Regions from separate parts of the Bradyrhizobium sp. IAR9 genome, predicted to be linked through region 1. Evidence: predicted binding sites of a transcription regulator. Region 1 holds the regulator's gene; each other region holds the start of a gene.
What was found. The regulator HrcA, encoded in region 1, represses chaperone genes, less so after heat shock. The targets are predictions, from matches to a motif close to GTTAGCACTCNCNNNNNGNGAGTGCTAAC.

Region 1 (7,844 bases):
CGATGACTTTGGCGTTCTTGCCATCCATCACGGCGACGCACGAATTCGTGGTGCCGAGGTCGATCCCAATGACCTTTCCCATGGTCCTGATATCCTTGTTTTTGCGGCAGGTTGGCTGGGCCCAGAAGGCACCCGACCGAAACCCCCTAAGATCAAACATCCGCGATATTGCGATGATTGAGGCTCATATAGGAGGGGGGGAGGGGCCCGCAAGGACCGAAGCTACGTTTCTGCCGTGAAAACATTGGGTTTTGGACGATGATATCCGGGCTCAACCGCCCTTGCGGGTGAGGAATTATTAACAGGTTCAGGCTTCAGCAAGCCCCCGCTACCGCAAGTCCGCCCGCCCTGTTGCCGCACGCCCAAACCCGGTAAAAGGCGGACCGGCCGGTCAGCCGCCACAGCTGCTTCGCGCGACAATGCGGCCCGGTGGCCGACCATCGAACGGCCTCAATGTGAACCAATCAGAGTGCCCATGAAGCTGATCCGCCCCCTCGCCGCGCTCGCCCTCCTGATCGCCTCCGCGTTTCCGGCCCTTGCCGCCGATGCCGTGTTTCCGCCCGGCTTGCGCCTCGGCATGGTGCCGCTGGTCGGTCTCAGCACGGCAAAAACCTTTCCGGGCTTCGAGAGCGAGGACGGCAGCGTCAAGGTGTTGATCACCGAGCTGCCGCCGGCGGCCTATGGCGAGGTCGTGAGCGCCTTCAATTCCAATCCGGCCGGCGCCGGCGGCGTCAAGCAGGACAAGATCGAGACGCCGGCGGGCCTCGCCTATTTCACCACCGAAAGCGGCAAGGCCGGCGACACCCCGGTGAAGCGCTATTCGATGATCGTGCCGGGCGCCGGCTTCTCCGGCTATGTCGCGGTGCAGGTCCCGGAGAATGCGACCAAGATCTACACGGATGAAGCGGTGCGGCAGATGTTCGCCAGCACCGTCACCCGCAAGCAGGTCTCGGTCGAGGAGCAGATCGCGCTGATGCCGTTCAGGATCACCGATCTCGCCGAATTCAAGGACATCCGGACCCTCGCGCCGGGCAGCAGCATCATCCTCGCCGACGGCAATGAGAGCGCAGGCTATGAGTCGAAGCCATTCATGATCCTCGGTCTGATCGGCGCCACGCCGCAGCAGGCCGACGACCGCGCCCGCTTCGCCCAGGAGGCGGCGCTGCAGATCCCCGGCGTGCGCGAATCGCGCGTCACCATGTCCGAGCCGATCCGCATCAACGGCCAGCAAGGCTTCGAGACCCGGATCGACGGCGTCAGCGGCAAGGACAAGGTCCCGGTGACCGTGGTGCAGTGGATCCGCTTCTCGAGCGGCGGCGCCTCGCTGCGCATCATCGCCAGCGCGCCGCGCGACCAGTGGCTGGCCGCCTTCACCCGCTTCCGCGCCGTGCGCGACGGGATTCAGCCGAAGGGCTAGGCTACATCTCCGAACGAAATGCGCTCCCTCCCCGCTTGCGGGGGAGGGTTGGGGAGAGGGTGGTTCCGCATAGGGGCACTCCCGATGTGGAGAGAGCCCCCACCCGGCGCTTCGCGCGACCTCCCCCGCAAGCGGGAGAGGTTGCACCGAGCACGCGGCAAGAGCCCACCCCCTCGCCAGTACCGGCCGCATTTTCGGGCTTCTGTTCGTATACGAACGGAACTAGGCTTCGTCTCCGTTGGATCATCCTGGAGGGAGGCGAACGATGCTGGACCGACGACAAATCCTCGCAATGCTTGGGACGACGGCGCTTGCAACGCTGGCTCCAACCGCACTCCTTGCAGCGGCATCGATCAAGCCGGACGATGCCTCCGCGCTGCTCGTGATCGACGTGCAGAACTGCTTCCTGCCGGGCGGCAGCCTCGCCGTGAAGGAAGGCGAGCAGGTGGTGCCCGTCATCAACAAGATCTCGAAGGCGTTTGCCAACGTGGTGATGACGCAGGACTGGCACACGCCGGGCCACATCTCGTTTGCGTCGGTGCATTCCGGCAAGAAGCCGTTCGAGACCGTCGACCTTCCCTACGGCAAGCAGGTGCTGTGGCCCGACCATTGTGTGCAGGGCACCGACGGCGCTTCGCTCTCGAAGGACCTTGCAATCCCGCACGCCGAGCTGATCATCCGCAAGGGCTTTCACAAGGACGTCGACAGCTATTCGGCCTTCCTCGAAGCCGACGGCAAGACCTCGACCGGACTTGCCGGCTATCTCAAGGGGCGCAAGATCAAGCGCGTCTTCGTCGCAGGGCTCGCGACGGATTTCTGCGTTGCCTGGACCGCGCTCGACGCGCGCAAGGCTGGCTTCGAGGTCTATGTGGTGGAAGACGCCTGCCGCGGCATCGACAATCAGGGCTCGCTGGCAAAAGCCTGGGCCGATATGGCCAAGGCCGGCGTGAAGCGGATTCAGTCCGCGGATATCGCGGTGAGCGCGTAGGACTCGCGCGACACTGTCAGACCCTCATCCTGAGGAGCGCGCTTCTTCGCGCGCGTCTCGAAGGATGAAGGCCCCGCCGTTACATCTTGGCCTTCATGGTTCGAGACGCCGCGCAAACGCGCGGCTCCTCACCATGAGGGTCTGAAACTCAATTCGCCGCGCCGCTCGACTCGTTGTTGTTCGCCGCGGCCGCCGCCTTCGCGCCGCCCTTGGCGACACCGACCAGAGCCGGGCGCAGCACGCGCTCGCCGATGGTGTAGCCGGCCTGCATGATCTGCACCACGGTGCCCGACGGCACCGACGCATCGGGCACTTCGTACATCGCCTGGTGGAAGTTCGGGTCGAACTTCTGGCCCTGCGGATCGAGCTTCTTGACGCCGTGCTTTTCCAGCGCGTTGAGCAGCGAACGCTCGGTGAGCTCGACGCCCTCGATCAGCGCGATCAGGCCGGGATCGGCTGCGGCACGGGCCTCGGCCGGGACGGCATCGAGCGCGCGCTGGAGATTGTCGGCGATGTCGAGCACGTCGCGGGCAAAGCCGGTGATGCCGTAGAGCCGGGCGTCGGCGACCTCCTTGGTGGTGCGCTTGCGCAGATTCTCCATCTCGGCCAGCGTCCGCAACATGCGGTCGCGCGCCTCGGCGGCTTCCTTCTGCAACAACTCCACCGAGCCGGGCTCGGGATCGTCGGGCATGATGTAGGGTTTTGACACCACGGGCTCGCCGGTCGCTGCAGTCGTGTCTTCGGGTTGCCGGTCTTGCTCGGTCATCGGCTCTAATCTCGAACTCGTTTCCAGGGATTGTTGGCCCGGATATCGTGCCTAAAGCGCCGAAAATCAAGCGCCCGTGATCGGCGGAAACGCCGGTCAGCCTCCCAAAAGGCGGCTGACGATGCGGGCGGCGTAGTCCACGGTCGGGATCACACGGGCATAATTCAGCCGTGTCGGCCCGATCACGCCCAGAACGCCGACGATATGGCCGGCGGCATCCCGATACGGCGAGATGATGGTGGAGGACCCCGAGAGCGAAAAGAGCTTGTTCTCGCTGCCGATGAAGATGCGCACGCCCTCGGCGGTCTCGGCGCGCCCCAGCAGGTCGATCACGCCGCGCTTGGTCTCGAGATCGTCGAACAGCAGGCGCACCCGTTCCAGATCCTCCAGCGCGTGCAGGTCTTCGAGCAGATTGGCGTGGCCGCGGACGATGAGCTGGCGATCCTCGTTCTCGCCGCCGGACCAGCTGGCGATGCCGGCGGAAATCACCTTCTGTGCAAGCTGATCGAGCTCGGCGCGGGCCTGTCCAAGTGCCGTCTCGAGCTCGAGCCGCGCCTCGGCCAGGGTGCGGCCACGGATGCGCGCATTGAGGAAATTGCCGGCCTCGGTGATTGCCGAGGAGGGAACTCCGGGGGGTAGCGACAGCACGCGGTTTTCAACCTGGCCGTCCTCACCGACCAGGATCACCAGCGCCCTCTCGGGTTCCAGCCGGACGAATTCGATGTGCTTCAGCCGCGCATTGGATTTCGGCGTCAGCACCACCGCGGCGGCCCGCGTGAGGCCGGACAGACGCGTCAGCGCCTGGTCCAGCGCTGCCTCGACCGATTGGGCCTGGCCGACGGAGGTGAGTTGGCTCTGGATCGATTGACGCTCGGCCTCGTTGAGGTCGCCGACCTGCATCAGGGCATCGACAAAGAAACGCAGCCCGAGTTCCGTCGGCAGCCGGCCGGCGGAGGTGTGCGGGGCGTAGATCAGACCGAGCTGTTCCAGATCGGCCATGACGTTGCGGACCGAGGCCGGCGATAGCGGCATGGCGATGAGGCGCGAGATATTGCGCGAGCCCACCGGCTCGCCGGTCGCGAGATAACTTTCGACAATTTGACGAAAGATGTCGCGAGAACGCTCGTTGAGCTGGGCGAGGCCTGCGCGCGGCGCGATCAGATGGATCGGATCGTGATGGGCCACAGACGGTAACTCCTCTCAGATGCTCATAATTTGTCCATCCAGGAGGGTTCTGACAAGCGTCGCGTTTGCAGGGTGGAAAACCGGGGGTGAAAAAGCCTTGTCCTTTCCCCTTGCCGCATACCCTCACCCCACCTACAAGCACCGCGAACAGCCCTATACCGACGAGTTTTGGAGGATTTCCCATGCGGCCAAGCCGCCGTGCGCCCGACGAATTGCGCCCCGTGACGCTGGAGCGCGGCGTGGTCAAATATGCGGAAGGCTCCTGCCTGGTGAAGTTCGGCGACACCCATGTGCTGGTCACCGCCACGCTGGAAGATCGCCTGCCGCCGTGGCTGAAGGGCCAGGGCCGCGGCTGGGTCACCGCTGAATACGGCATGCTGCCGCGCGCGACCTCCGAGCGCACCCGCCGCGAGGCTTCCGCCGGCAAGCAGAGCGGCCGCACCGTCGAGATCCAGCGCCTGATCGGCCGCTCGCTTCGCACCATCGTCGATCTCGAAGCGCTCGGCGAGCGCCAGATCACGGTCGATTGCGACGTGCTCCAGGCCGACGGCGGCACGCGCACGGCCTCGATCACCGGTGCCTGGGTCGCGCTCGCCGATTGCATCAACTGGATGAAGGCGCGCAACATGATCAAGGCCAACGTGATGCGCGACAACGTCGCCGCGATCTCCTGCGGCATCTACAACGGCACGCCGGTGCTCGATCTCGACTACGCCGAGGATTCGGAAGCCCAGACCGACGCCAATTTCGTCATGACCGGCGATGGCCGCATCATCGAGGTGCAGGGCACCGCGGAACGCGAGCCGTTCACGCAGGACGAGTTCCTGAAGCTGATCGCCCTGGCGCAAAAAGGTATCGCGCGTCTCGTGGACTTGCAGAAACTGGCTGTGGCGTAGTCAATAGGCCCATGCACCGCCGAATCACCGGAAAGCTCGTCATCGCCACCCATAATCCCGGCAAGCTGGCCGAGATGAAGGAGCTGCTCGCGCCGTACGGCATCGAGGCGGTGTCGGCCGGTGAGCTCGGCCTCGCCGAACCTGACGAGACCGGCAACGATTTCCGCAGCAATGCCGCGATCAAGGCGATCGCGGCGGCGAAGGCGACCAGGCTTCCCGCCTTCGCCGACGATTCCGGCATCGTGGTCGACGCACTGGATGGTGCGCCCGGCATCTACAGCGCGCGCTGGGCCGGTCCAGGCAAAGACTTCAACGCGGCGATGGCACAGATCGAACGCCTGCTGCAGGAGCGTGGCGCGACGGCCCCGGAGAAGCGCAAGGCGCATTTCGTCTCCGCGCTCTGCGTCGCCTGGCCCGACGATCATCTCGATGAGGTCGAGGCGCGCGTCGACGGCACGCTGGTCTGGCCGCCGCGCGGCACCGCCGGTTTTGGTTACGATCCGATGTTCCTGCCTGACGGATATGATCGCACCTTCGGCGAGATGGAGAGCATCGAGAAGCACGGCCTGCCGCCGCTTGGCCTCGGCCTGTCGCATCGCGCCCGCGCCTTCGTGAAACTGGCGGAGATCTGCCTTGAGCCGCGATAGAGCGTTTTCGAGCGAAGTGGATACCGGTTCGCGCCAGGAAAACGCGTCAAAACAAGAATCCGCAGCCTTCGGCGTCTACGTGCACTGGCCGTTCTGCCTGTCGAAATGCCCCTATTGCGACTTCAACAGCCATGTCCGTCACGCCGCGATCGACGAGGCGCGCTTCGCATCCGCCTTCGCGCGCGAGATCGCGGCCACCGCCGAGCGCTCGCCCGGCCGTGAAGTCACCTCGATCTTTCTCGGCGGCGGCACGCCCTCGCTGATGCAGCCCGCAACCGTCGGCGCGGTGCTCGATGCGATCGGCAAGCACTGGACCGTCGCCGGCGATGTCGAGGTGACGCTGGAGGCGAATCCGACCAGCGTCGAAGCTACCCGCTTTGCCGGCTATCGCGCCGCCGGCGTCAACCGCGTCTCGCTCGGCGTGCAAGCGCTCGATGATGCCTCGCTGAAAGCGCTGGGCCGCCTGCACAGTGCGCGCGAGGCGCTCGATGCGGTCGCGATCGCACGCCGCTCGTTCGACCGTTATTCGTTCGATCTGATCTACGCCCGTCCCGACCAGACGCCGGCGATGTGGGCCGATGAACTGCGTCTCGCCATCGACGAGGCGGCCGAGCATCTGTCGCTCTATCAATTGACGATCGAGGAAGGCACGCCGTTCTTCGGCTTGCACCAGGCCGGCAAATTGAAGACGCCGGACGAAGCGGTCTCGCGCGCGCTCTACGACGTCACGCAGGAGACCTGCGACAAGCTCGGCCTGCCGGCCTACGAGATCTCCAATCACGCGCGGCGCGGCGCCGAGTGCCGGCACAATCTGGTCTACTGGCGCGGTGAGGAATATGCCGGCATCGGTCCCGGCGCGCATGGCCGGCTCGACATCGACGGGGTCAGGCATGCGACCGCCACCGAGAAGCGTCCCGAGGCCTGGCTGATGCGGGTCGAGACCAACGGCCATGGTGTCGTTACCGACGATCTCCTCAACAGCGAAGAGCGCGCCGACGAATTCCTGCTGATGGGATTGCGTCTCGCCGAAGGCATCGACCCCGAGCGCTACAAAGCCCTCTCCGGTCGCCCGCTCGATCCCAAGCGCATCGCGCTGCTGCGCGAGGAAGGCGCGATCACGGTGGATGCGACGGGCCGGCTGCGCGTGACCAGCAGCGGTTTTCCGGTGCTGGATGCGGTGGTCGCGGATCTCGCGGCGTAGCGAGATCTCGTAGGGCGGGCAAAGGCGCACTTGCGCCGTGCCCACCATCTCTCAGCAATTCGCATGAAGTTCGTGGGCACGCTTCGCTTTGCCCACCCTACGGCACCGTCGCCCCGACTACGCCCCAAAACTCTTCGGCGAGCCCGCGACCGCAACGCCGCCGCCGTTCGTCACTTTCATCACCGCAAGCCCGCGCTCATTGGTGCCATCCGCGCGGAAACGGAACAGGCCGTCGATGCCGGCGAAGCCGGACGGATTGGTGAGCACGTCGGGCGAGAAGCGCGTGGTGCCTTGCGTCCGCGCCAGCGCGGCGACCAGAGCGACCGCGTCATAGGCCAGCGTTGCGGTGCGAATCGGCTCAGCGCCGTATTTGGTGCGGTAGCGGCCGGAGAAGGCGCGGAAGCCGGCCGGGTCGGGCGCGGCATAGAGGCCGCCTTGCAGGTTCGCATTGGCATAGACCCGCGGATTGTCCCACAGGCCGGTGCCGAGCAGCTGGATGTTGCGCAAGTTCGCGCCCGCCGCCGTCATCGCATCTGCGACCGTCACCACGGCATCGCCGTCATCGGCAATGAACAACGCATCCGCACTGCCGAGCTGCTGCGCCACGGTGCGTGCCGGTGTGGCGCGATCGGCGCCGTATTTCTCGAACGCGACGATGCGCCCGCCACGCCGCGGCACGGCCGCCTTCACCGCGGCCTCGACGACATTGCCATAGGCATTGTCGGGCACGAGCACGGCGACGGA
Region 2 (7,844 bases), on a different contig from region 1:
GGTAAGCCGCTCCGCAACCAAAGTCCAAACGGCAACGTAGCGGCGCCGAGCAACAGCGCGATCCGCCATCCATACGCATTCAGCGCTTCGCTTGTCATGGTGAGCGAGAGTATTTCTCCAACCAGCGCTCCGGCCGTCGCAGCTATCTGTTGGCTCGCGGGCTGAAAGGAGACAGTAAGACCGCGCGCGTCAGCGGGGGCCGCTTCCACCAAGTAGGCGGTCGTCGGACCCACTTCACCTCCGAGAGCAAAGCCTTGCAGCAAGCGTGCGAAGACGACCAGTGACGGAGCGGCAAGTCCTATTATCTCATACGATGGCGTGATAGCCAACAATAGGACCGCGGCACTCATCATGGTAAAGCTGGCAGTCATCGCGGGCCGTCGGCCGGCCCGATCCGAATACGAGCCGAGTACGATGGCCCCGATCGGTCTGGTCACAAAACCTGCGCCGAAGGTTGCGAGTGACAGCATGAGGCTAGCGAACGAGTCGGTTGCCGGGAAGAACGCTTGGCCGATCTGTATCGCGAAAAAGCTGTAGGTCCCGAAGTCGTAGAATTCGAGAATATTGCCGATGGTTGCGCCCAACACGGCGCGGCTCGTCAAGCGTTCGTCTGCGGGATCGAGGACCGGCTCCAGCCTCTCTCGAGTAGATTGCCCCGACATCCTCGGCCCAATCTGAAGCGCGATCCCTGACCCAAACATTTTGGCCAGCTAGGTCGCACTGTTGCATTCCACTTGCCCGAACTCGTCCCTCACGGCCATTGCGCCAGTCAACAGTAGGCTGAAGCGTGTCACGACGAGGCTCACCGTAACGTCTGCAATAAAGATGCCTGTCTCTGAGTCACCGTTTAGCCCTTGATCTGATCGCTGCCTTAGCCGGTAAAGACAAATATGAGAACCTGCTGAGTTCGTCGGATGGCTGCAGAATTTTGCGCTGCTGTGGCGAGTGTGTGACAAAATTGACGGGCGCCGCACACGACTGACGACGACTCGAGCCATTCCGCCTCGGCCAGGTCACGTCCCGCCCCCTAAGGAGCCAATGGGCTAGGCTCTTTATCGCCAAGGCGCTTGCCGCCGCTCAGCGCTCTGCGGCGGTTTCTCGCGCGCGTGCAAGATCACCATGTATAGGTGCTCCGCCTACGGCCGCGGCCGGGTCGCCAGGGAGCGGGCGGCCCGTCTGCTCAGGGGCCTCCCGCATGTGGCGACAATCAAGACCCAGACCGTTCGTCATCCGTGCGTTCGGCGCCCCTCGCCATGCATCTCGGCTATCTCCGGCGCGACGGCGTCCCCGGGACGGGGACAAGGCGAGGCGTATTCGGCCCCGAGGCCGACGATGCCGATCTCAAGTTGTTCGGTGAACGCTGCCAAAGTTTCGGGGGCGTACATCTTGGTCAACCACTTGGGGAGCCGTTAACGCAAATCAGTGACGCCACATGTAGGAGCTACCGTTCGATGCCCGGACGGGCGAGCACGAATGCGGGTTACGTTTCTTCTCGCCAACTGACCGTTGGAAGAGAATTCGCTCGTGTCCTGAATAAAGGAAAATCGTCGTAATTTATGCGCGCGGTGTCGAAGTCGCCGCTGAAATGTCCGCTTTCTCTAAGCGCGCCCTGACACGAGCGCCATCTGCATGTGACGCTGAGCGTCAATAGCAGCCGGGACAAAGTTGGCCGTTCGTTTCTACTTGACCGGCGTAGCTCCGGCTGTCAGTCCGCGGTTGCATCATGGCGCGCAGGATCGGAGGCACTGGGGAGGTCGCGGACTGCCCGTTACACGCAGTGACAGCCGTAGTCCCGGGATTACCGGCACCGTCGCACCTCGTACGCGGGATAATCGGCTCGGCTGCTTTGCGTCTGAGCGATTGCGTTCTTCATCTAATTAGGTGAACAGTTTGCTCCGCGGTTGCCGGACTCACGTAGGTCGCGCTCTCGTCTGTTCTCGTGCTGGCGCGGCTGCGGCTTGCGGCCCGAGCATAGGCTCGAAGTGTAAGCCAGAACGACTGGTCGCGAGCAGAGATCGAAATGCACACGCTCGATGCAAGGCTGGATCTGGCCACGATCCGCATCGCCTGGACCTCCTAACCAGCTTTACTGCCAGGTGAATGCGATGCACGACGCAGACCTGCACGCCGACTGGGAGGTCAGGCGGAAAGATATTTGGCTCGGAGATGATCGCATCAGACGTGGCAGATGCGGCCGCGGGTTTGTCTCCCTTCTTCGACCTTTGTCAGCTTCTCGAAAGCCAGCCTCTTTAACACTCAAACTTGGCCTCTCGATGACGAAGCCGCCCATGTCTGAATTCGTCACTCCCTGGGGAGATCTTCAAGAGGCCTTTGTTCTCAAAATAGAAAGGAGAGCTTTATGGATCCGAACCCGATCGACAATGCCCGTTCACCAGAATCACCAACGGCGCACGTCTGGACACAAGAGGATCATGATTTGTCAGTCAGATCATGAATGAAGCGGGACCATCATCATCTGCCGCACCTGAGGAAGCGGTAGATGTCTCATTCGCCGCTCCCCAGAGATTCTCACACGGTTCGCAAATCGCGCCTGACTTCATGGTCGAGAGGCTGTTCCACCAGGGTCTCTTGCCTGACTCGGACCAGCCGACGATGACCTATGAAATTCGAGGTCACCGCTACACGGCCGGTTTGGATGGGTCCAATCGCGTTCTTCTTGTTCATAACCCTGCGGAGGACCAAGTGGTTGGCGTCGGCCGGGCAGGGGTACCGGACTTCGGAGCATTCTTCACGGAGCACCGGCGCTTCGGAACGCCGCTACCACAGCAATGGGCCACACCTGCCCTGATGGACAAGCTGCGCGAAGAAGGTTTCATGCCGACCGCAAATAGCCCCAGAACAATCCAGCTTAACGGACGGGCCTACAAAGCCGAATTAGCCGAAGGAGGGTTGTCAAGCTTACGCGGGTATGAGACGCAACCCGACGGTGAAGCGATCGCGCGGGACTGGAGCCCTGCGGTCACTTCGGGTCTCCTTACCTGGATAGACGACTCCAGTGGATTGCTCGCGCCGCCAGTGGGTACGCATCATCGGACCCGCTGGCGGCCCACGAGATGCACGGTCATCCTGGCCATTTCGTCTGGGTGGTGCCGGACCCGGCATCCGGGCTGCAATATCACCCCGTATTGCCTCATCTGAGGATGTTACTTTCGCTTGACCGATGTAGCTCCGGCTCTCGGCTAGTCGGAGGTTGCACCATAGCACGCAGGATCGGAGGACTGGAGTACGTCGCGGAATGCCCATTGCATGCGGCCAGCGTCGCACCTTTAGCCGTGCGCGGGATGACCGTCTCGGCTGCTTTGCGTCTGATCGATCGCAACAAGCGCTGCACGATGGTGTGCTGCGGCGGGCCGACTGTCCGAGGTGTTGTTTAGCGAGGCGGAGACTTGCCAGCGCGCTCAGACGGGGTTTGGCCGCCAAACCAGCAGTGGGATTGCGCGAGCGTATTTATCGGATGGGAGTCCTGTCAATTGGCCCTACCAGATCTGGGCGTTTTGCAAGCAGCACCTCCACCGTAGGGTCACGGTAGATCGCACGCACATAGGCGTGTGCAGCCAGCTTCGAAACGCGGAAAAGAGCGCATGACGAACATCAAGCTTAGCTACCAGTCCATTGCGGATGCACGCGCACAGCGAACCATCGCCTATCAAAACACGAGAGGGAGAACGCTAGCCCCGAGTCGTCGAGGTTTCCAGATGATACGAGGAATGAAGCCGATGCCGCGGATGGTCGTAGCAATAAGGCGCGCGCTCGCCATGTACGATCTCGACCGGTGCTGCGCAATCTGGTGGCTCTATCGTCTCCATTTCGGATTCACCCGCGACGTGATGTTGGGGCTCGCCGCGGTCACGGTTGCTCAGGAGAGATCCCGCTGCGGAATTTAGGAATCGTGGCGTCGAGCGCCTTCCATACGGTCGGCTCGGACGTTGACCGACTAACGGTGACATCGCCGCCACCTGCTATCAATCGAAAGACCGTCAGCTCAAAGCAGTTGTGAGCGACGATCATGAAGGCGTCCTTTGTCATTCGAAACAACAGCACCGCTGATGTTAAGGACGTCGTCGTAACGTGTAAACATTCCGGCAACAGCGGAACGTATATCGATAGCAACACGCACATCATCTACGAAGTCGTGCCTCACAGCTCCTATCACGCGGTGATCGATCTAAACATGGGCTTCATTCACAGTGCAGCTACTCAGTCGGCATGCACGGTGCAAAACTATTCTTCGACCTAGGAGCGGGCTGGTGGTCGCGCGCGATTATATAGATCTTCCGCCGTGCCGCCCGCACAGTCTGCTCATCTCCGGCGTCCTGCGTCCGCCGCTGCTTGTCGAGCAATCTCGCCAACTCACGCGCAGGTTGGGCGTTGGCCAGCTTCTTACTTACTCGAAGCTGGGCTCGACGCCCGTCGCGGGGGCTAGGAGTATATTCGCATTGGTAAGCGGACCGTAGCCACTACGTTTTGGGCGAGCGCTGGCGGCTCGCCGGTTTGATTGGGGGTGCGACAGGTGTATACCAGCGACCAGCTAACCCCAGCCCAGCACGTCTCCGGTTAACCATTGAGACTGATGGCAGGCGACCGTCCTGAGCGCCTATTTTTCCGCCAGAGTCCCTTGATCCCGCAAAAATCCTATCCTATCTCAGCTCGGCCCGTGACTAGCACTCGCGGGCATCGATTGCTAACATTCCAAAATCTTCAACTCGTGCAAATGCTTAGGAGGGCTGCATGAAATTCCGTCCGCTTCACGACCGCGTCGTGGTCAAGCGCATCGACGCAGAAGAGAAGACCGCTGGCGGCATCATCATTCCGGATAGTGCCAAGGAAAAGCCCTCGCAGGGCGAAGTCATCGCCGTTGGCCCCGGTGGCCGCGACGAGAGCGGCAAACTGACCCCGATCGACGTCCAGGTCGGCGACCATGTCCTGTTCGGCAAGTGGTCGGGCACCGAGGTCAAGATCGACAACGTCGACCTGCTGATCATGAAGGAAAGCGACATCATGGGCGTGCTCGAAGCTCCCGCTTCGAAGAAGAAGGCCGCCTAACCAACCGCTCGCACCGCTCACCCCTGAGGAGCGCCTGCCGGGCGCCTCGCCAAGGGGGAGATGACACCAAGACAACTCAGGGAAACCAATATGTCAGCCAAAGAAGTGAAATTCGGCGTCGACGCCCGCGACCGCATGCTGCGCGGCGTCGATATCCTCGCCAACGCCGTGAAGGTCACGCTCGGCCCGAAGGGCCGCAACGTCGTGCTCGACAAGTCGTTCGGCGCTCCCCGCATCACCAAGGACGGCGTCACCGTCGCCAAGGAGATCGAGCTCGACGACAAGTTCGAGAACATGGGCGCGCAGATGGTGCGCGAAGTGGCCTCCAAGTCCGCTGACGCGGCCGGCGACGGCACCACCACCGCGACCGTGCTCGCCGCTGCCATCGTGCGCGAAGGCGCCAAGTCGGTCGCCGCCGGCATGAACCCGATGGACCTGAAGCGCGGTATCGACCTCGCGGTCGAAGCCGTCGTTGCGGATCTCCAGAAGAACTCCAAGAAGGTCACCTCGAACGAGGAGATCGCCCAGGTCGGCACCATCTCGGCGAACGGCGACCAGGAGATCGGCAAGTTCCTCTCCGACGCCATGAAGAAGGTCGGCAACGAGGGCGTGATCACGGTCGAGGAAGCCAAGTCGCTCGAGACCGAGCTCGACGTCGTCGAGGGCATGCAGTTCGACCGCGGCTACATCTCGCCCTACTTCGTCACCAACGCCGACAAGATGCGCGTTGAGATGGACGACGCCTATATCCTGATCAACGAGAAAAAGCTCTCCTCGTTGAACGAGCTGCTCCCGCTGCTCGAGGCCGTGGTGCAGAGTGGCAAGCCGCTGGTCATCGTCGCTGAAGACGTCGAGGGCGAAGCCCTCGCCACGCTGGTCGTGAACCGCTTGCGCGGCGGCCTGAAGGTCGCGGCCGTCAAGGCTCCGGGCTTCGGCGATCGCCGCAAGGCCATGCTGCAGGACATCGCGATCCTGACCGGCGGCCAGGCGATCTCGGAAGATCTCGGCATCAAGCTCGAGAACGTCACGCTCAACATGCTCGGTCGCGCCAAGAAGGTGATGATCGACAAGGAGAACACCACGATCGTCAACGGCGCCGGCAAGAAGGCCGACATCGAGGCGCGCGTGGCCCAGATCAAGGCGCAGATCGAGGAGACCACCTCGGACTACGACCGTGAGAAGCTCCAGGAGCGTCTTGCCAAGCTCGCGGGCGGCGTCGCGGTGATCCGCGTCGGCGGCGCGACCGAGGTCGAGGTGAAGGAGCGGAAGGATCGCGTTGATGACGCGATGCATGCGACCCGTGCGGCTGTCGAGGAAGGCATCGTCCCCGGCGGCGGCGTCGCTCTTCTCCGTGCCTCCGAACAACTCAAGGGTCTGCGTACCAAGAACGACGACCAGAAGACCGGCGTCGAGATCGTGCGCAAGGCACTGTCCTGGCCGGCCCGCCAGATCGCGATCAACGCAGGCGAAGACGGTTCGGTCATCGTCGGCAAGATCCTCGAGAAGGATCAGTACGCCTACGGCTTCGACTCGCAGACCGGCGAGTACGGCAACCTCGTCTCCAAGGGCATCATTGACCCGACCAAGGTCGTGCGCACCGCTATCCAGAATGCCTCCTCCGTGGCGGCGCTGCTGATCACGACGGAAGCGATGGTCGCCGAGCTGCCGAAGAAGGCCGCAGCCGGCCCGGCCATGCCTCCGGGCGGCGGCATGGGAGGCATGGACTTCTGATCCAGCCGCGAAGAAAACGAGAATTACAGAACCCCGGCACCAATGCCGGGGTTTTTCTTTCACGCCCTATTATGTCCCCTTGTTTTCCGGTGCGCTTAGCCCAAGCCGCAACTTCATACGGAAGTTGAAAAGCCGGTGTAGATATGCCGATCACGGCAACAGCAGCAAATATCGCGAATGGCCAGAAGCGTACGTTCAGAAGGTCTCAGCAAAATTCGGTCCTTGAGGTTCTTCCTACAGAAGTGCCAAAGCGGCCTTCTCCGCATCGGAAATATCCAGGCGGCGGCCGACATCCATTCCTGCATCCTCTCATCCAGTTCCAGAGGATCCCGGCCGCGGATCGGGTAGAACTTGCCAGCCAGGCGCGAGGCGGCTTACACGCGGCTGGTCCGCTCTAATCTCAGCTCCTGATAAGCCTTCAGACGCGCTGGGATCTTGTCGCGCTTGGCGTGCTCCAGCAGAACGGCGAGCGCGAAGCAATCCTCGATGGCTTGCCCGGCGCCTTGCCCGAATGCGGCACCATCGGGTGGTCGGCGTCACCGAGCAGCGTCACATGCCCGCGGTACCAATACCACAATGGCGGCCGATCGCAGATGCCCTACGCTGGCGCTGCTGGGAGACCCGAAGGAGGCACGCGCCGCTGCCGCGGCTGGCCTTGACCGTCCTTCTTGCCGAGGATCCCGAGCGGTTGCTGCGGAAGGTGGCGCATGAAGCCGGTGAGCGGTTCATCTGCTGCACCAACAAGGTCGGCGCCACCATGGTGCCTGGCCTCCTCAACTCCCCGCCGAAATCGCGGGTCGCCGGTCTGGAAGATGTAGTTAATGGATCGCCTGCCCGATTTTCGCATCCGCCAGGTCCAGGAGGACGCAAAGGAGGATCGTTATGGTCGTAAGGCGCTGCTGGCCGTCGACCACGTCGGTTTGTGAGCGCTCCATTACTCCGATACATAGGTCGCCACGACACTGTCGGAGCTATCCCGAAGCTCACTCAAAGCGAGCCGTGGAGCTTGATAATGGTCCAAAAGCGAACATTGCATGCGAAGATCGGGT
Region 3 (7,844 bases), on a different contig from region 1:
GCAGCTGGGACGTTCGATATAGTATGACTAATGTGCAGCGTCATTGGACTGGCTGAACGTTACCCGACGCGCCTGAATTCACCATGACAAATCAAATCGGCATCTGACACGCGCAGCCGTAGACTCCCGGATTTCCAAATGCGGACATGGGTGTTCAACTGGAAGAACACGTTGCTCATGCCACACACCGATGTGGTTGCCTCTCTTGGTTATAGTCGGGGTTTTAAAAATGAGTCCACTTCAGCAGCGCATCGCCACCCTGACCAACGTGACAACTCATCTCATCACCGAGTTGTCGGAGTTGGAGGGACTGCACGAGCTCGTCAAGAAGGCCGAGCTGTCGGCGCGGCGATTTAAGCGCTCCGCTCGCGCATCGCTTTCCCATTCATCAACGCGTCGTCGCTGCTCTGTTGCCCCTCGTCTCGCTTCGACGGGGCATCGTCGGCCAGCCTAGACCTTAGCCGGAGGACGTACGCCGGCGGCACGCAACGCCTTCGATGCCGCGCGTCGCGAGCCGGCGCGACACGCGGAGTTGACGGCTCGCAGCGAGCGCCGGCCTACATCACCACGACCTTGGTGCCGACATTGACGCGGCCGTAGAGGTCGATGACGTCTTCGTTGCGCATGCGGATGCAGCCGGAGGAGACGTTGGTGCCGATGGTCCAGGGCTCGTTGGAGCCGTGGATGCGATACAGGGTCGAGCCCAGATACATCGCACGGGCGCCGAGCGGGTTCTCCGGACCACCTTCCATGTGCCGGGGCAGATCGGGGCGGCGGGCGAGCATTTCGGCCGGCGGCGTCCAGTCCGGCCATTCGCGCTTGGCCGTGATCGCCTTCACGCCGGACCAGGTGAAGCCGGGACGCCCGACGCCAATGCCGTAGCGCATCGCCCTGCCGTTGCCCTCGACGAGATAGAGGAACTTGTTCGGGGTATCGACCACGATGGTGCCGGGACTTTCCTTGCCGCTATAGTCAACAGATTGCTTCTCGAACCTCGGATCGAACGGACGCTGCCGCGGGTCGACCGTCTCCTGCTGAACCGCGCCTTGCTGATATCCACCCTGCTGCGGCTCGCCCATCGGCGGCAGGCGGCGCTGGTCGTAATAGCCGGGCTGCTGTTGATAGACCGGCCGCTCGGGCGCGTAGGCCGGACCGCGGCCGGGACCGTCGCCGAACAGGAACTCGATGAAGCCGCCGCCCATGTTCGCATTGGAGGCGACGCGCACCGGCGCCGGCGGCACCTGCGGCTGGTAGAGCACCGCGGGCGGATCGTTCGGCACCGAATTGTCGAAGGCGCTGGCACTGTTTGCGCCGGCAATGAAGGTGCAAGCGCTGCCGAGCAGCGCGACAGACATTTTCTTGAACATCGACGTACTCTGTACTGTTTCGTCTAGATCACATGCGCCGTGGAGAGCTGATGGCTTTCCGCGCCCCTCGACGTGGTCAATAAAAGGCAAAAGCCGTTTTGTTTGGTAAACAGAAACGGCGTTTGGATTCACCACGTCGTCAGCAGCGGGGCAATTTGGCGATCAGCGTTTATTTTCGATGAACGCCGCGCGCGCATGGTTAATCGCTTCTTTGCGCGCCGTCGCGCGCAGCCGCACAACAGTTCCTGCCGTGAACTTCGTGTTAAATCGCTTCTGCCTACAAAGACGCGTGAGTGAGGTGGGGGGAGTATCCTGATGGCTGTTCACCGCAAACGTTTTCGCGTCGAGGATATCGCTGGTGGCGAGATGCCGATTTTGGACGTAACCGAAGAGGCAATCCCGATGCATAGCGAGATCATGGCCGAGCTACGTGCGATCCGTGCACAGATGGCGAAAGGCGCTGCGCCCTTGCCCTTGTCCGGCAGCGCAGCCATGGCGGCGATCGACGCCTCCACCGCCCACGAGCTCTCCGAGGCTCGTACCATGCTCGAAACCTATCGGGCCCAGATCGAGCAGTGCGAAAAGCTGAAGGTCGAGCTCGACCTCATCCATGACGCCATCGACCGCACCAAGCGCGAAATCGCGACGCTGCACGGCAAGAGCTTTGACGGCGGCGAAATGGCCAAGGTCAATGGCGAGCTCGGCGCGGTGGTCGGCGGCACCGAGCAGGCGACCCAGCAGATCCTCGAAGCCGCGGAATCGATCGACCAGGCCGCCAGCGCAATGTCCAAGGTGGACTCGATCGACCAGCAGAAGCGGCTCGCCGACGATATCCAGGAACGCGTCATCTCGATCTTCGAGGCCTGCAACTTCCAGGACCTGACCGGCCAGCGCATCAGCAAGGTCATGACCACGATGAAGTTCATCGAGCAGCACATCAATGCGATGATGGAGATCTGGGGCGGCGTCGACGCCATCAAGTCCCACGTCGTGCCGCCGGTCGACAATCGCAGCGAGGACGACAAGCTTCTCAACGGCCCCAAGCTCGCCGGCGACGTCGGCCACGCCTCGCAGGACGACATCGACGCGCTGTTCGACTGAGCGGACGCCAGATAGAGAAAAACAAAGCGCCGGCCTTTGGCCGGCGTTTTTGCTTTTTGGGACCATCCTCTCCGCTGTCATCGTCCGGCTTGACCGGACGATCCAGTATTCCAGAGGCAGCAGTGATTGAACCGAGAAGCCGCGGCGTACTGGATGCCCCGCTGTCGCGGAGCATGACGTAGGCGAGAAGCTACGCCCGCGGCGCGCAGCGGACGTAGACCATGTTGCCGTAGCGGGTGGCGGCGTCCTTGTCGATGAAGCGGGTGATCAGGACGCGGCCGTCGAAGGAGATGATTTCGCGGTCCTGCTCGCCGGGGGTCGGACCCGCCGGTCCGATGTAGTTCTTGCCGCTCGGCGAGCCCTTCAGCCGCAGCTCCTGCGGCGTTGCCTGGTCGGCCAGATGCATGATCACGCCGCCGGAGGAGCCGGCGGTGATCACGTAGGGATTTTTGCACTGGGCCCGGGCGGCAGCCTCGGTGCGGGCGCGGTCGGCCGGGTTCTGGAACGAGGCGAGGCCCCAGCGGCCGACGATCTCGTCGGCGCGAATGGTCGCAGGCATTTCGGGCGCGACGCCCGGCTCGGCTTCGGGCGGCGGCGAGGACGACGAGAAGGACGGCAGGCTCATGCCGCCGCCGCAGGCGCCCAGCAGCAGCGCCAGACAAGAGGCGGCGGCCAGATTGGCAACCGTGCGCGCGTGAGCTGAACTGATCATGGCATTCCCCCGAACAAGACCATGGCCGCACCCCTCCTGCAGCCAAGCGCAAAACCGCTGCCGGAGCAATGACGTCCTTTAATACGTCGGCGCCCCGAACAAGTTTCCAGTGCCACCATCCTATATCCGCCTCACCAATCGCTTAACCACCTTTGCTTGACAGGATCGCGGCCAAGCCATATTTCCGGGCCCACTATTAGCACTCGGAAAGCCCGATTGCTAAGCACGCCGTTCGATCCTCGGGATAGGGGGCGGACGGAAGCGCCGCCCCACCCACTTCACTACTTCCGAAGCGAGCCTCCAAAGGGAAACGTCATGGCTAAATCCAAATTTCGTCCGCTGCATGACCGTGTCGTGGTCAAACGTATCGACGCCGAGGAAAAGACCAAGGGCGGCATCATCATTCCGGACAGCGCCAAGGAAAAGCCGTCCCAGGGCGAGGTCGTCGCCGTCGGCCCCGGCGGCCGTGACGAGACCGGCAAGCTGACCCCGATCGACCTCAAGGTCGGCGACCGCGTGCTGTTCGGCAAATGGTCGGGCACCGAGGTCAAGATCGACAACGAAGAGCTCCTGATCATGAAGGAGTCGGACATCATGGGCGTACTGGCCTAAGGCCATCCGCCTGAACAGCCGCTGAATGTCATGCCCGGATCCAGGCGATCCGGGCATCCATCATTCCGCCGGGTTCGGTCCTCGAATCCCGGAATTGATGCGACGGGCGAGCGGCAGACACATCACCACACACGAGGGATTGCTAAAATGGCTGCCAAAGACGTCAAGTTTTCCGGAGACGCGCGCGATCGCATGCTGCGCGGCGTCGACGTTCTTGCCAACGCCGTCAAGGTGACGCTCGGCCCGAAGGGCCGCAACGTCGTCATCGAGAAGAGCTTCGGCGCACCCCGCATCACCAAGGACGGCGTCACCGTCGCCAAGGAGATCGAGCTCGAGGACAAGTTCGAGAACATGGGCGCCCAGATGGTGCGTGAGGTCGCCTCCAAGACCAACGACCTCGCCGGTGACGGCACCACCACCGCAACCGTGCTGGCCCAGGCCATCGTGCGCGAAGGCGCCAAGGCCGTTGCCGCCGGCATGAACCCGATGGACCTCAAGCGCGGCATCGACAGCGCGGTTGCTGCGGTCATCAAGGACATCGAGAAGCGCGCCAAGCCGGTCGCCGCCTCCTCCGAGGTCGCCCAGGTCGGCACCATCTCCGCCAACGGCGATGCCGCCATCGGCAAGATGATCGCCCAGGCAATGCAGAAGGTCGGCAACGAAGGCGTCATCACCGTCGAAGAGAACAAGTCGCTCGACACCGAAGTCGACATCGTCGAGGGCATGAAGTTCGACCGCGGCTATCTCAGCCCCTACTTCGTCACCAACCCCGAGAAGATGACCGCCGAACTCGAGGATGCCTACATCCTCCTGCACGAGAAGAAGCTCTCGGGCCTGCAGGCCATGCTTCCGGTGCTGGAAGCCGTGGTGCAGTCGGGCAAGCCGCTCGTCATCATCGCCGAGGACGTCGAGGGCGAGGCGCTGGCCACCCTGGTCGTCAACCGCCTCCGCGGCGGCCTCAAGGTCGCCGCCGTCAAGGCGCCGGGCTTCGGCGATCGCCGCAAGGCCATGCTCGAGGACCTCGCCATCCTCACCGGCGGCCAGCTCATTTCCGAGGACCTCGGCATGAAGCTCGAGAACGTCACGGTGAAGATGCTGGGCCGCGCCGGCAAGGTCGTGATCGACAAGGAGAACACCACGATCGTCAAAGGCGCCGGCAAGAAGCCGGATATCGAAGCCCGTGTCGGCCAGATCAAGGCGCAGATCGAGGAGACCACCTCGGACTACGACCGTGAGAAGCTCCAGGAGCGCCTCGCCAAGCTGGCCGGCGGCGTCGCGGTGATCCGCGTCGGCGGCGCCACCGAGATCGAGGTCAAGGAGAAGAAGGACCGCGTCGAGGACGCCCTCAACGCCACCCGCGCCGCGGTGCAGGAAGGCATCGTCCCCGGCGGCGGCGTCGCGCTGCTCCGCGCCAAGAAAGCGGTGGGCCGTCTCACCAACGCCAATGCCGACGTCCAGGCCGGCATCAACATCGTGCTGAAGGCGCTGGAAGCTCCGATCCGCCAGATCTCCGAGAACGCGGGCGTGGAAGGCTCGATCGTTGTCGGCAAGATCCTGGAGAACAAGTCCGAGACCTTCGGCTTCGACGCCCAGAACGAGGACTATGTCGACATGGTCGAGAAGGGCATCATCGATCCCGCCAAGGTGGTGCGCACCGCGCTCCAGGACGCCTCCTCCGTGGCCGGCCTGCTGGTCACCACCGAGGCCATGGTCGCCGAAACGCCGAAGAAGGAAGCCCCGCCCGCGATGCCCGCCGGCGGCGGCATGGGCGGCTTCTAAGCCTGCGTTCCGTTACAGTGTTGCGAAGGCCGCCTCCGGGCGGCCTTCTTTTTTGCCGACCCTGCCCCTCCGCTTTCCGATTCAACCGTCGGCCAAAACCCACTACGGTGACGCGCCGATTCGAATTGTTTGGGCATGATCCTCTCGGAAAACCGCTTCATACCTTTCCGGATCATGCCCGTTGCGCGAGGATTTCATCGATGCGTGCGCTTCTGGTTTGTTCGACAGCCGTTTTGGCGGCTCTGCTTGCAGCTTCTCCGCATCCCGCCTCCGCCCAGATGAAGCTGTCGCCGAAGGCCACGATGCCCGGCGGTCCGGAGACGCGCTATTTCACCTCGATCGACGGGCTGATGGACGGCAATGCCGACGTGATCCTGAAGGAGACGCGCCAGGGCAAGACGGTGACGGCGGCCGTGCTCGACGTCTGCTATCCCGTCGCAAAGAATTCCGACCGCAAGGACCGCTTCGTCGTCAATCTCCAGGTCGCGGGCCAGACCCTGACCGGCACCACGCAGAGCATCAGCGAGAAGTCGCCGGTCAGCGTCAAGCTGCTGCGCAAGCAGAGCGGCGACACTTTCGAATTCCGCGGCCAGATCAGCGTCGGCCAGGTGGTGACCGAGGTGACCTCGCCCGACAATTCCGATCTCAGCGAAAAGGAATTTCAGGACAACCAGACCTCCGACGACGGCATCACGCCGCAGCCGAAGGATTTCACCGACGTCTCGCCGGAGGCGATCGCGGTCAAGGTCAAGCTCGACGCTGCAACCGACTTCCTGAAGAGCCTGAAGGGCCAGGCGGTCGAGGTGACGCTGGCGAGCCTCACGGTCGGCTGCGATGCCCTGCGCGCAGGCGAGCAGACCATCAACATGTCGGTCGATCCCGAGCGCGCTGGCGCGCTGCTGGCGAAATTCAAGGCGACGCCGGGCGTCACCGCCGCGGGGTGGACTGCGGGCATGACCGAGATGGACCGCACCATCCGCTTCGCCGCGGCCGACTGGCGCGACGGCGACAAGATCAGCAAGGACAAGCTCGCGGCTGCCGTCTCGAACGTTTTGAGCCGGACGCTCGCGGCAAAGCCGGTTTCGCAGAGCTTCAACCCCGCCACGGGCAAGCTGAAGCTGGTCTTCAAGCGGCCGAACCCGGACTTCCCCGCGCTCGATCTCACCGACACGATCGAGGTCGCAGGGCTCGTCTCGCCCGACAAGCCGGGCACGACCGACAAGCTCATGCTCTGGATCGGCAGCCCCGCGACGACGACCGCCGACGAGAGCAGCGGCGCCAAGCTCAATCTCTCCGACGACACGTCGGTCGACGAGGAAGGCGAGCAGCCCGACGACAACGGTTCGGTCGAGGCGCTCGCCAAGGAGCTTAGGGGCCAGCGCTGGGATGCCGACAAATCGGTGTGGAAGTAGGCTCTCGTGCCCCGGACGCTGCGCAGCACGTCAGTGATGCGCTGCAGAGCCGGGGCCCAGAGGCCCCGCGCAGTCGCCGATCGAGTCTGGGTCCCGGCTCTGCGCAGCAGCGTTGCACGCTGCAGCGCGTCCGAGACACGAGAGCGGAGCTAATTCCCCGTCGTCCGAAAACGCAGCGGCTTGGGGCCGATCAGCGTCAGCACGTCGCCCTGACGCTTCCAGGTCTCGACGCTGCTCAGTGCCGCGACCAGATCGTCGTCGGCCTGGGCCCTTGCCGGCGGGCAGGAGCGATCCTGGATCTGGCCGGGGACGAAGATCACGGTGTTGCCGGCGACCGAGAACTGGCCCTTGCCGCCCTTGCACCAGAGCTCGAGCACGACCTCGCCATGGTCGCCGATCTCGATGTTCGGAATTCGCTTCGAGCCTGCTTGCGGCAGCGCTTCCAGCGTCATCTCGGTGCCGAACGGGAAACCGTCCTCGGCACGCGCGACAATGGACATCGCGAGCATTGCAACCGCAGCACACACCAATCGCTTGAGCGAAACCATGAGACCTCTCGTCCGACCTGATTTGCCGCACCTTCTATAAGACGGCGGCGCCATTGAGAAGGTTCGCGCAACGTAGAGCGCGATGAGATTTGATTGGGCACAAAAATCCCCGCGGGGCGGAACCTCGCGGGGATTTGCGTTCGAGCCTGAGTTGGCCTGCTACTTCAGGACCATTGCCGTGAACGGCCAGACATAGGCCTGCAACGTCACGAGCACGCCGACGAGACAGGCCAGCACGATCGAGTGCCAGAACACGAAGCGCAGGATCGTGCCCTCGTGGCCGTACCAGTTGGTGGCAGTGGAGGCGACCACG
Region 4 (7,844 bases), on a different contig from region 1:
GGTGCGCGTCTACTGGAAGGTCGCAACGAGCGTCGATGTCGAGCGCATCGACGTGTCCAGCGATGTCAGGGTTGGCGCGCGGCATCTGGCCATGATCGAGCGTAACCGCTCGGCCGTGACGTCGGAGACGGTGGTCGAGAACCACGAGGCGGGCCTGCTCTATGTCGAGGGCCGGCTCGTGGAGCGGCTCGTGCCCGGCCGGCACGCCTTCTGGACCGTCGGCCGCAAGATCGAGGTGAAGCGCCTCGACCTGCGGCCCCAGGCGGTCGAGATCACCGCGCAGGAGATGCTGACCAAGGATCGCATCGCGCTGCGGGTGACGCTGACGGCGTTCCGTAAGGTGGTCGATCCCGAGCGGACGGTTGCGACCGTGCCCGACGTGGATGCGTGGCTGTACCGCCTGGTGCAGTTCGCTATCCGGGAGGCGGTTGCGGGCCGGACGCTGGACGAGGTGCTGTCCGCGAAGGCGGCACTGGATGCGGAGCTGCGCGACTATGTGCGCGCACGCGTCGCGGAGTCCGGTGTCGAGGTGACCGAGCTCGGCGTCAAGGACGTGATCCTGCCCGGCGAGATCCGGGAGCTGGTGAACAAGGTGGTGGAGGCGGAGCGGGTCGCCAAGGCGAACCTGATCCGCCGGCAGGAGGAGACCGCGGCGACGCGTTCGCTTCTGAACACCGCCCGCCTGATGGAGGAGAACCCCCTGCTGCTGCGGCTCAAGGAGCTGGAGTCGCTGGAGCGGCTGGTCGAGAAGGTCGGCCGCATCGACCTCCACGCCGGCAACGGCGAGGGCCTCGATGCTCTCCTGACCCGGCTCGTGCGCCTCAAGGCGCCCGAGAGTGCGTAAAACCGAAGGGCCGCCCACGGGCGGCCCTTCACATATCCGTCGTCGTCGCTTGCAATGAACGCGGAGTCGCGCCTGTGCGACCAAAATCACGGACGTGGGATTGCACGCGCGCGAAGGTTGCGTAATCTCGCGATGACTATGGGTTTGATCAGGGCAGGCGCATGACGATTCTTCAGGACACCATCCGGCCGCCGACGGCGCGATCGCGGGAGTGGAAGGTGATCGTCATCCTGATCCTGCTGGTCCCGGTGCTGTGGTCCCCGCTGATCCTGTTTCGCTTCGTCCTCTATCAGCCGTTCAGCATCCCCTCCAATTCGATGGCGCCGACGCTGATGGTCGGTGACTATGTCTTCGCCGCGAAATATGCCTATGGCTACGGCCGCTACTCCTTTCCCTTCGCGCCATCCTGGATCTCGGGCCGCGTCTTCGCCGCCAACCCGGAATACGGCGACATCGTCGTGTTTCGTACGCCGAAGGATACCTCGGCCGACTACGTCAAACGCGTGGTCGGGCTGCCCGGCGACCGCATCCAGATGCGGCACGGCCAGCTCATCCTCAACGACCGGCCAGTGACGCGCGTCGCGCTAGAGGACGGGCTCGCCGACAACGCCTGCGGTGGGGATGGCGGCGTCAGGGTCAAGCGTTGGCGCGAGACGCTGCCGAGCGGCGCGTCCTATGTCACCAACGACTGCCTCGACAACGCTTTCCTCGACAACACCAACGTCTTCACGGTGCCGCCGGGCCATTTCTTCGTGCTCGGCGACAACCGCGACAATTCCACCGACAGCCGCATGATGTCGGCGTTCGGTTTCGTGCCGATGGACAATCTCGTCGGCAAGGTGACGCGGATCTTCTGGTCGCTCGACGAAGATGGCGAGCCGCGCATGGAGCGGTTGGGGAAGGTGGAGTGAGGCTCGGAATGACGGAGGTTCGTAGCCCGGATGGAGCGCAAGCGTAATCCGGGAAGGCTGCCTGCGTCGCACGAGATGTCCCGGATTGCGCTTCGTTCCATCCGGGCTACGAGCCGCCGTTCCGCGAGAACGTCCGTCCCAAACAAAAACCCCGGCATCGCTGCCGGGGTTTCGTTAGTTCTTGAGGTGGTTGGACCTTAGAAGTCCATGCCGCCCATGCCGCCGCCCGGGGGCATCGCGGGGCCGGCGCCGCCCTTCTTGGGCAGCTCGGCGACCATGGCTTCCGTGGTGATCAGCAGGGCCGCAACCGAGGCAGCGTTCTGGATCGCGGTACGGACCACCTTGGTCGGGTCGATGATGCCCTTCTTGACGAGGTCGGCATATTCGCCGGTCTGGGAGTCGAAGCCGTAATTGTAGGCCTTGTTCTCCAGGATCTTGCCAACGATCACCGAGCCGTCTTCACCGGCGTTGATCGCGATCTGGCGGGCGGGAGCCGACAGCGCCTTGCGCACGATCTCGACGCCGGTCTTCTGGTCGTCGTTCTTGGTGCGCAGGCCCTTGAGCTGCTCGGAGGCACGGAGCAGGGCGACGCCGCCGCCCGGAACGATGCCTTCTTCCACGGCCGCACGGGTCGCATGCATCGCGTCATCAACGCGATCCTTGCGCTCCTTCACCTCGACCTCGGTCGCGCCGCCGACGCGGATCACCGCGACGCCGCCCGCGAGCTTGGCAAGACGCTCCTGGAGCTTCTCACGGTCGTAGTCCGAGGTGGTCTCCTCGATCTGCGCCTTGATCTGAGCCACGCGCGCCTCGATGTCGGCCTTCTTGCCGGCGCCGTTGACGATCGTGGTGTTCTCCTTGTCGATCATCACCTTCTTGGCGCGACCGAGCATGTTGAGCGTGACGTTCTCGAGCTTGATGCCGAGATCTTCCGAGATCGCCTGGCCGCCGGTCAGGATCGCGATGTCCTGCAGCATGGCCTTGCGGCGATCGCCGAAGCCCGGAGCCTTGACGGCCGCGACCTTCAGGCCGCCGCGCAGGCGGTTCACGACCAGGGTCGCGAGGGCTTCGCCTTCGACGTCCTCGGCGACGATGACCAGCGGCTTGCCGGTCTGCACCACGGCCTCGAGCAGCGGCAGCAGCTCGTTCAGCGAGGAGAGCTTCTTCTCGTTGATGAGGATGTAGGCGTCGTCCATCTCAACGCGCATCTTGTCGGCGTTGGTGACGAAGTAGGGCGAGATGTAGCCGCGGTCGAACTGCATGCCCTCGACGACGTCGAGCTCGGTCTCGAGCGACTTGGCTTCCTCGACGGTGATGACACCCTCGTTGCCGACCTTCTTCATGGCGTCGGAGAGGAACTTGCCGATCTCCTGGTCGCCGTTCGCCGAGATGGTGCCGACCTGGGCGATCTCGTCGTTCGAGGTGACCTTCTTGGAGTTCTTCTGGAGGTCCGCAACCACGGCTTCGACCGCGAGGTCGATACCGCGCTTCAGGTCCATCGGGTTCATGCCGGCGGCGACCGACTTGGCGCCTTCCTTCACGATCGCCTGGGCCAGCACGGTGGCGGTGGTGGTGCCGTCGCCGGCCGCGTCAGCGGACTTGGAGGCGACTTCGCGCACCATCTGCGCGCCCATGTTCTCGAACTTGTCCTCGAGCTCGATCTCCTTGGCGACGGTGACGCCGTCCTTGGTGATGCGGGGAGCGCCGAACGACTTGTCGAGCACGACGTTGCGGCCCTTCGGGCCGAGCGTGACCTTCACCGCGTTGGCGAGAACGTCGACGCCGCGCAGCATCTTGTCGCGCGCTTCAACCGAGAATTTGACTTCTTTGGCTGCCATCTGGAATTTTCCTTGGATAATGTTTGACTGGAGGGAAAGAGAGGCTCTTAGGCCGCCTTCTTCTTGGAAGCGGGGACGTCGAGAACGCCCATGATGTCGCTTTCCTTCATGATCAGCAGGTCTTGGCTGTCGATCTTGACTTCAGTGCCGGACCACTTGCCGAACAGCACGCGGTCGCCGACCTTCAGGTCGATCGGGATCAGCTTGCCGGCTTCGTCGCGGCCACCGGGGCCGACGGCTACGACTTCGCCCTGCGAGGGCTTTTCCTTGGCCGTGTCGGGAATGATGATGCCGCCAGCGGTCTTCTCTTCTGCGTCGATGCGCTTGACCACGACGCGGTCGTGAAGCGGACGGAATTTCATGCAGTCCTCCTAAGCATTTGCTCAGATTGATGTTTCAAGGGATGTTAGCAGTCGATGCCCGCGAGTGCTAGCACGAGCGAAGCTGAAATAGGACAGGAATTTTGTGGGAGCAAGGGCTTCTAGCAGAAAAATCAGCACCCGGAAGCGCGGACTGCCAGAATCTCTTTTCCATCGTTAACCGAGGCCGGGCCCGTATTAGCACGGTGCCGCCTCTGCTGCTAACGCATTGAATTTCAACAGCTTGTTAAAATTTTGGGCTTGAGATGGGTTGTCAGTTTGCGTCACATTTCTCTCATGTGAGCGCATCAGTACCGGGTGGCTCGTCAGGCGCACACCGACCAGGCCGCCCCTTGAATGCGCTCCTGCAAAGGAGGTTGGCATGGGCGTACGGAGTGGGGGCGTTTCCGAGGACTTCCGGAAACAGCTTCTAGGTTACGGGCTGACGACGGCGCAAATCCTCTACCGGATGCCGGATCATCCTTCGCTGCTCCAGACCTACGTCTGGCAGAACTACGACATGTTTCCGAAATTCCCGGCGCTGAAGGATTTCCTGGCCTTCTGGCAGGAAAAGCTCGACGGTCCCCTCCATTCGGTCACCGTCGCGCACTCCAAGCTGATCAAGCCGGCCGAGCTGCGCGCCGTGGATGGCGTGTTCCGGCTGCATTGAGGCGCACACCGGTCCCGTAGGGTGGGCAAAGGCGCTTAAGCGCCGTGCCCACCATCTCTCCATGATCGCGCACGGAAGGTGGGCATGCTTCCGCCTTCGCTCTTCGAGCTACGGCGGACAAGTCGCTTTGCCTACCCTACGATATCTCCGTTGCAGCTGCGCCGGGCGAACGCGCTATTCCCGTGATCACCTGAGGGGCGATCAGGCGCCCTCGCTGCAATAGCGTCTCCACATCGCGCGATAGGCCTCGTCGACCGCTCGCCCGTATGAGACGGGGTTGCTGGCGGCTGCAGCCCGGATCTTGTCGGGCAGCTCGCGGCGCAACCTGTCGAGCTCGCCAATTTGCGAACCTCGGCTCGTTGCGATTTCGATATACGCCGCATGGCTGTCGGTGACCCAGTCCGGCAAGCCAAGTGCCGTGAGGATGGAGCCGGCAGCACGGCTGGGCAGGCTGTTGCCGAGCTTCGCCACCACCGGCACGCCCATCTGCAAGGCTTCCCATGTGCTGACGCCGCCATTCTGCGGGAACGGGTCGAGGCAGATATCGACGCGATTGAACGATGCCAGATGTTCACTTCGCAAGGTGGCGCCGAGCAGATCGACGCGTTCGGCCGGCAATCCGCAAGCCTCGAACCGGGCCAGCAAATTTTCGCGGACCAGCTGGTCGTCCAGCGCAACATCCTTGATCAGCAGTCGCGAGCCCGGCACCCGCTCGAGAATCCTGGACCAGACCTGCGCTGCCTCGTCCGAAATCTTGCTGATGCGGTTGAAGACGCCGAAGGTGACGAAACCGTTCGAGATCGCCGGCGTTGGTGCCCGCGGAATCTCGGTCGGCAGCGACGCCAGCGTCACGAAGCACGGCAGGTCGACAATGGTCTCGGCAAACAGATGCCGAACCTCGTGAGGAATCGCGACCGGATCCGACATCAGATAATCGATCGTCGGCAGCCCGGTGCCGGTGCCGTGGCCCCAGCCATGCACCTGGATCGGTGCCGGCTTGCGCGCGAACACGCCGAGGCGGTTACCTCTGGTATGGCCGGACAGATCGATCAGGATGTCGATGCCGTCGGCGCGGATCTCGGCGGCGAGGCGATCTTCGGTCCATTGCGAGGCGTCGCGCCAGCGATCGGCGATCCCCTGAAATTCGCCGGTCGTCGCATCCACTTTCGACGAACAAGCGTAGCACACGACCTCGAACTGTGCCCGGTCATGGTGTTGGAGCACCGGCTTGAAAATCAACGCAGCCGAATGCGCGTTGAAATCCGATGAGACATAACCGAGCACCAGACGGCGGTCCGGATCGCGGCTGTTGTCATGCGGGCCCCCCGCGCCTGAAGCGATTTTCGCGCCGACACGCTCCCACCACACCTGACGCGCCTGCTGATGCCGTTCAACGGTGGCGTCCCCCGCAAAATCGAGCGTGAATATCTTGTTGGAGATTGCGCTCTGCAGGTCGGGCTGGATGTCGAGGGCTCTGTCGAAACTGGCGAGGGCCTCATTGACCCGGCCAAGTCCGGCGAGGCAAAGACCCAGCACCAGGTGAGCTTGAATGGAATCGGGATCGATCGCGAGCGCCTGCTGACAGTCGTGGGATGCGTGGGCAATTTGCTGGATCTGGAGCAGGACACTGGCCCGCGCGAGCCACCCATTCGCGTCGTCGGGTGCCAGGGCAATCGCCTGATTGCCGTCTGCCAGCGCTTCGTCAAACCGCTGAAGTTCCCGTAAAGCCGTGGCACGGTTCGCCAGCGCCGCGGCATAGTCGGGCTTGATCGACAGCGCGCGGTTCAAGCTTGCGACGGCCTCGTCATAATTGCGCTGACGGCACAGCGCCCAACCCCGGCCGTTGTGGGCTTCAGCAAGGCTTGCGTTGAGTGCGATCGCCTTGTCGTAGCTGTGGAGCGCCTCCTCGTGAAGGTCGAGGGCCACGTTCGCGTTACCGAGATTGGAGAGGGTTGCGGCGTGGTTGGGCCGCAAGGCGAGGGCCTTTCGATAGCTCGCGCAGGCCTCGTCGTGACGCCGCAGCCCGTTGAGCGCGACGCCCAGCCTCATATGAGCATCGGCAGATTGCGGATCCACGGCGACCGCTCGGCTCAGCAGGATTTCGGCTTGCTGAAAGTTTTTGGCATCAGACTCCAAAGCGCCGAGCATGTGCAGCGCCATGAATTGGTTGGGCGCGAGCTGCAGGAGTTGCCGATAGGCAGCCTGGGCCTCGGCGAGAAGCCCCATCTTGTGGAGCTGGAGCGCATGCCCGAGCAACGGCAGCACTTCGGCTTTTTGCCGTTTCTGAAGCCGGGCATTTTGAAATGCACGCTGACCTACGCTGTTGCCCATGGCTTCAATCCCCCAGAATCTCTCTTCGAGATTAATTCAGCGGGAGAACGAATACGAGACGACGGCCGTTCGCCACGACAGCTTGGGACAAGCTACGACCGATCGGGTCATCGAGCCGCCAGCCTAGCGCCCGGCAATTGCCGCCTCATCCAAGACTGGATAATCTGTGCTCGGGTTGTACCCGTCCGGCGGGCGCGGCTCAGATCAGGGAGGCAGACAATGGCCAAGCAAAAGGCATCAAGACCCGCAACGAAGACCGCAGTGAAGAAGCGGAGCGGCGCCAAAGCGGCGGCGCGATCCTCGGCACGCAAGGCGGTGAAGGCGAAGGCCCGCACCGCCGCGCCGAAGAAGCCGGCGCGGCCCAGGCAGCGCATCGCGATCAGCCATCACCGCGAGGAAGACTTCAAGGCCGATGGCCTGCGCGCTTACGCGAAATACCGCGACCTCGGCATCGCCGACGCAAGCCACGGCCTCGCGCAAGCGCACGTGATCCGGCTGCAAGGTCCTTGCGATCCGGCCGAGGTGTCGAAGCTGCATTTTCACGACGTCGACTTCCAGATGGTCTACGTGCTCAAGGGCTGGGTGAAGACCTATATGGACGGGCAGGGCGAGACCTTGATGAAGGAAGGCAGCGCGTGGACCCAGCCCCCGAAGATCAAGCACATGATCCTGGATTATTCGGATGACGTCGAATTGCTGGAGGTGATCCTGCCGGCTGAGTTCAAGACGGTGGAGTTGAAGGCGTAGGCCAATCTCTCTCCTTTGTCACTACGATGAAGGTTCGTAGCCCGGATGGAGCGAAGCGCAATCCGGGGCCGCTGCCTGCGACGACGCAGACCTTCCCGGATTGCGCTGCGCTCCATCCGGGCTACAGGACCATCGCTACTCCAG

Region 2: the regulator HrcA is predicted to act here: its motif matches at 4,679-4,707, upstream of GGD67_RS13175 (co-chaperone GroES).
Region 3: the regulator HrcA is predicted to act here: its motif matches at 3,376-3,404, upstream of groES (co-chaperone GroES).
Region 4: the regulator HrcA is predicted to act here: its motif matches at 3,999-4,027, upstream of GGD67_RS16525 (co-chaperone GroES).

Annotation. Positions count from the first base shown of each region.
Region 1 is NZ_JACBZW010000003.1:266,755-274,598, reverse strand. It holds gene dnaK (molecular chaperone DnaK) at 1-82, opposite strand, end outside; gene GGD67_RS10330 (hypothetical protein) at 476-1,417, shown strand; gene pncA (bifunctional nicotinamidase/pyrazinamidase) at 1,683-2,405, shown strand; gene grpE (nucleotide exchange factor GrpE) at 2,554-3,171, opposite strand; gene hrcA (heat-inducible transcriptional repressor HrcA) at 3,268-4,356, opposite strand; gene rph (ribonuclease PH) at 4,539-5,252, shown strand; gene rdgB (RdgB/HAM1 family non-canonical purine NTP pyrophosphatase) at 5,264-5,899, shown strand; gene hemW (radical SAM family heme chaperone HemW) at 5,916-7,100, shown strand; gene GGD67_RS10295 (penicillin-binding protein activator) at 7,218-7,844, opposite strand, start outside.
Region 2 is NZ_JACBZW010000004.1:198,852-206,695, forward strand. It holds gene GGD67_RS13165 (MFS transporter) at 1-662, opposite strand, end outside; gene GGD67_RS13170 (hypothetical protein) at 3,868-4,029, opposite strand; gene GGD67_RS13175 (co-chaperone GroES) at 4,750-5,064, shown strand; gene groL (chaperonin GroEL) at 5,155-6,795, shown strand.
Region 3 is NZ_JACBZW010000002.1:164,728-172,571, forward strand. It holds gene GGD67_RS06360 (L,D-transpeptidase) at 558-1,367, opposite strand; gene GGD67_RS06365 (protein phosphatase CheZ) at 1,683-2,468, shown strand; gene GGD67_RS06370 (hypothetical protein) at 2,659-3,180, opposite strand; gene groES (co-chaperone GroES) at 3,496-3,792, shown strand; gene groL (chaperonin GroEL) at 3,940-5,571, shown strand; gene GGD67_RS06385 (hypothetical protein) at 5,772-6,983, shown strand; gene GGD67_RS06390 (META domain-containing protein) at 7,133-7,531, opposite strand; gene GGD67_RS06395 (L-lactate permease) at 7,691-7,844, opposite strand, start outside.
Region 4 is NZ_JACBZW010000005.1:352,637-360,480, forward strand. It holds gene GGD67_RS16510 (slipin family protein) at 1-844, shown strand, start outside; gene lepB (signal peptidase I) at 1,006-1,755, shown strand; gene groL (chaperonin GroEL) at 1,953-3,593, opposite strand; gene GGD67_RS16525 (co-chaperone GroES) at 3,641-3,955, opposite strand; gene GGD67_RS16530 (usg protein) at 4,335-4,622, shown strand; gene GGD67_RS16535 (tetratricopeptide repeat protein) at 4,824-6,953, opposite strand; gene GGD67_RS16540 (cupin domain-containing protein) at 7,173-7,700, shown strand.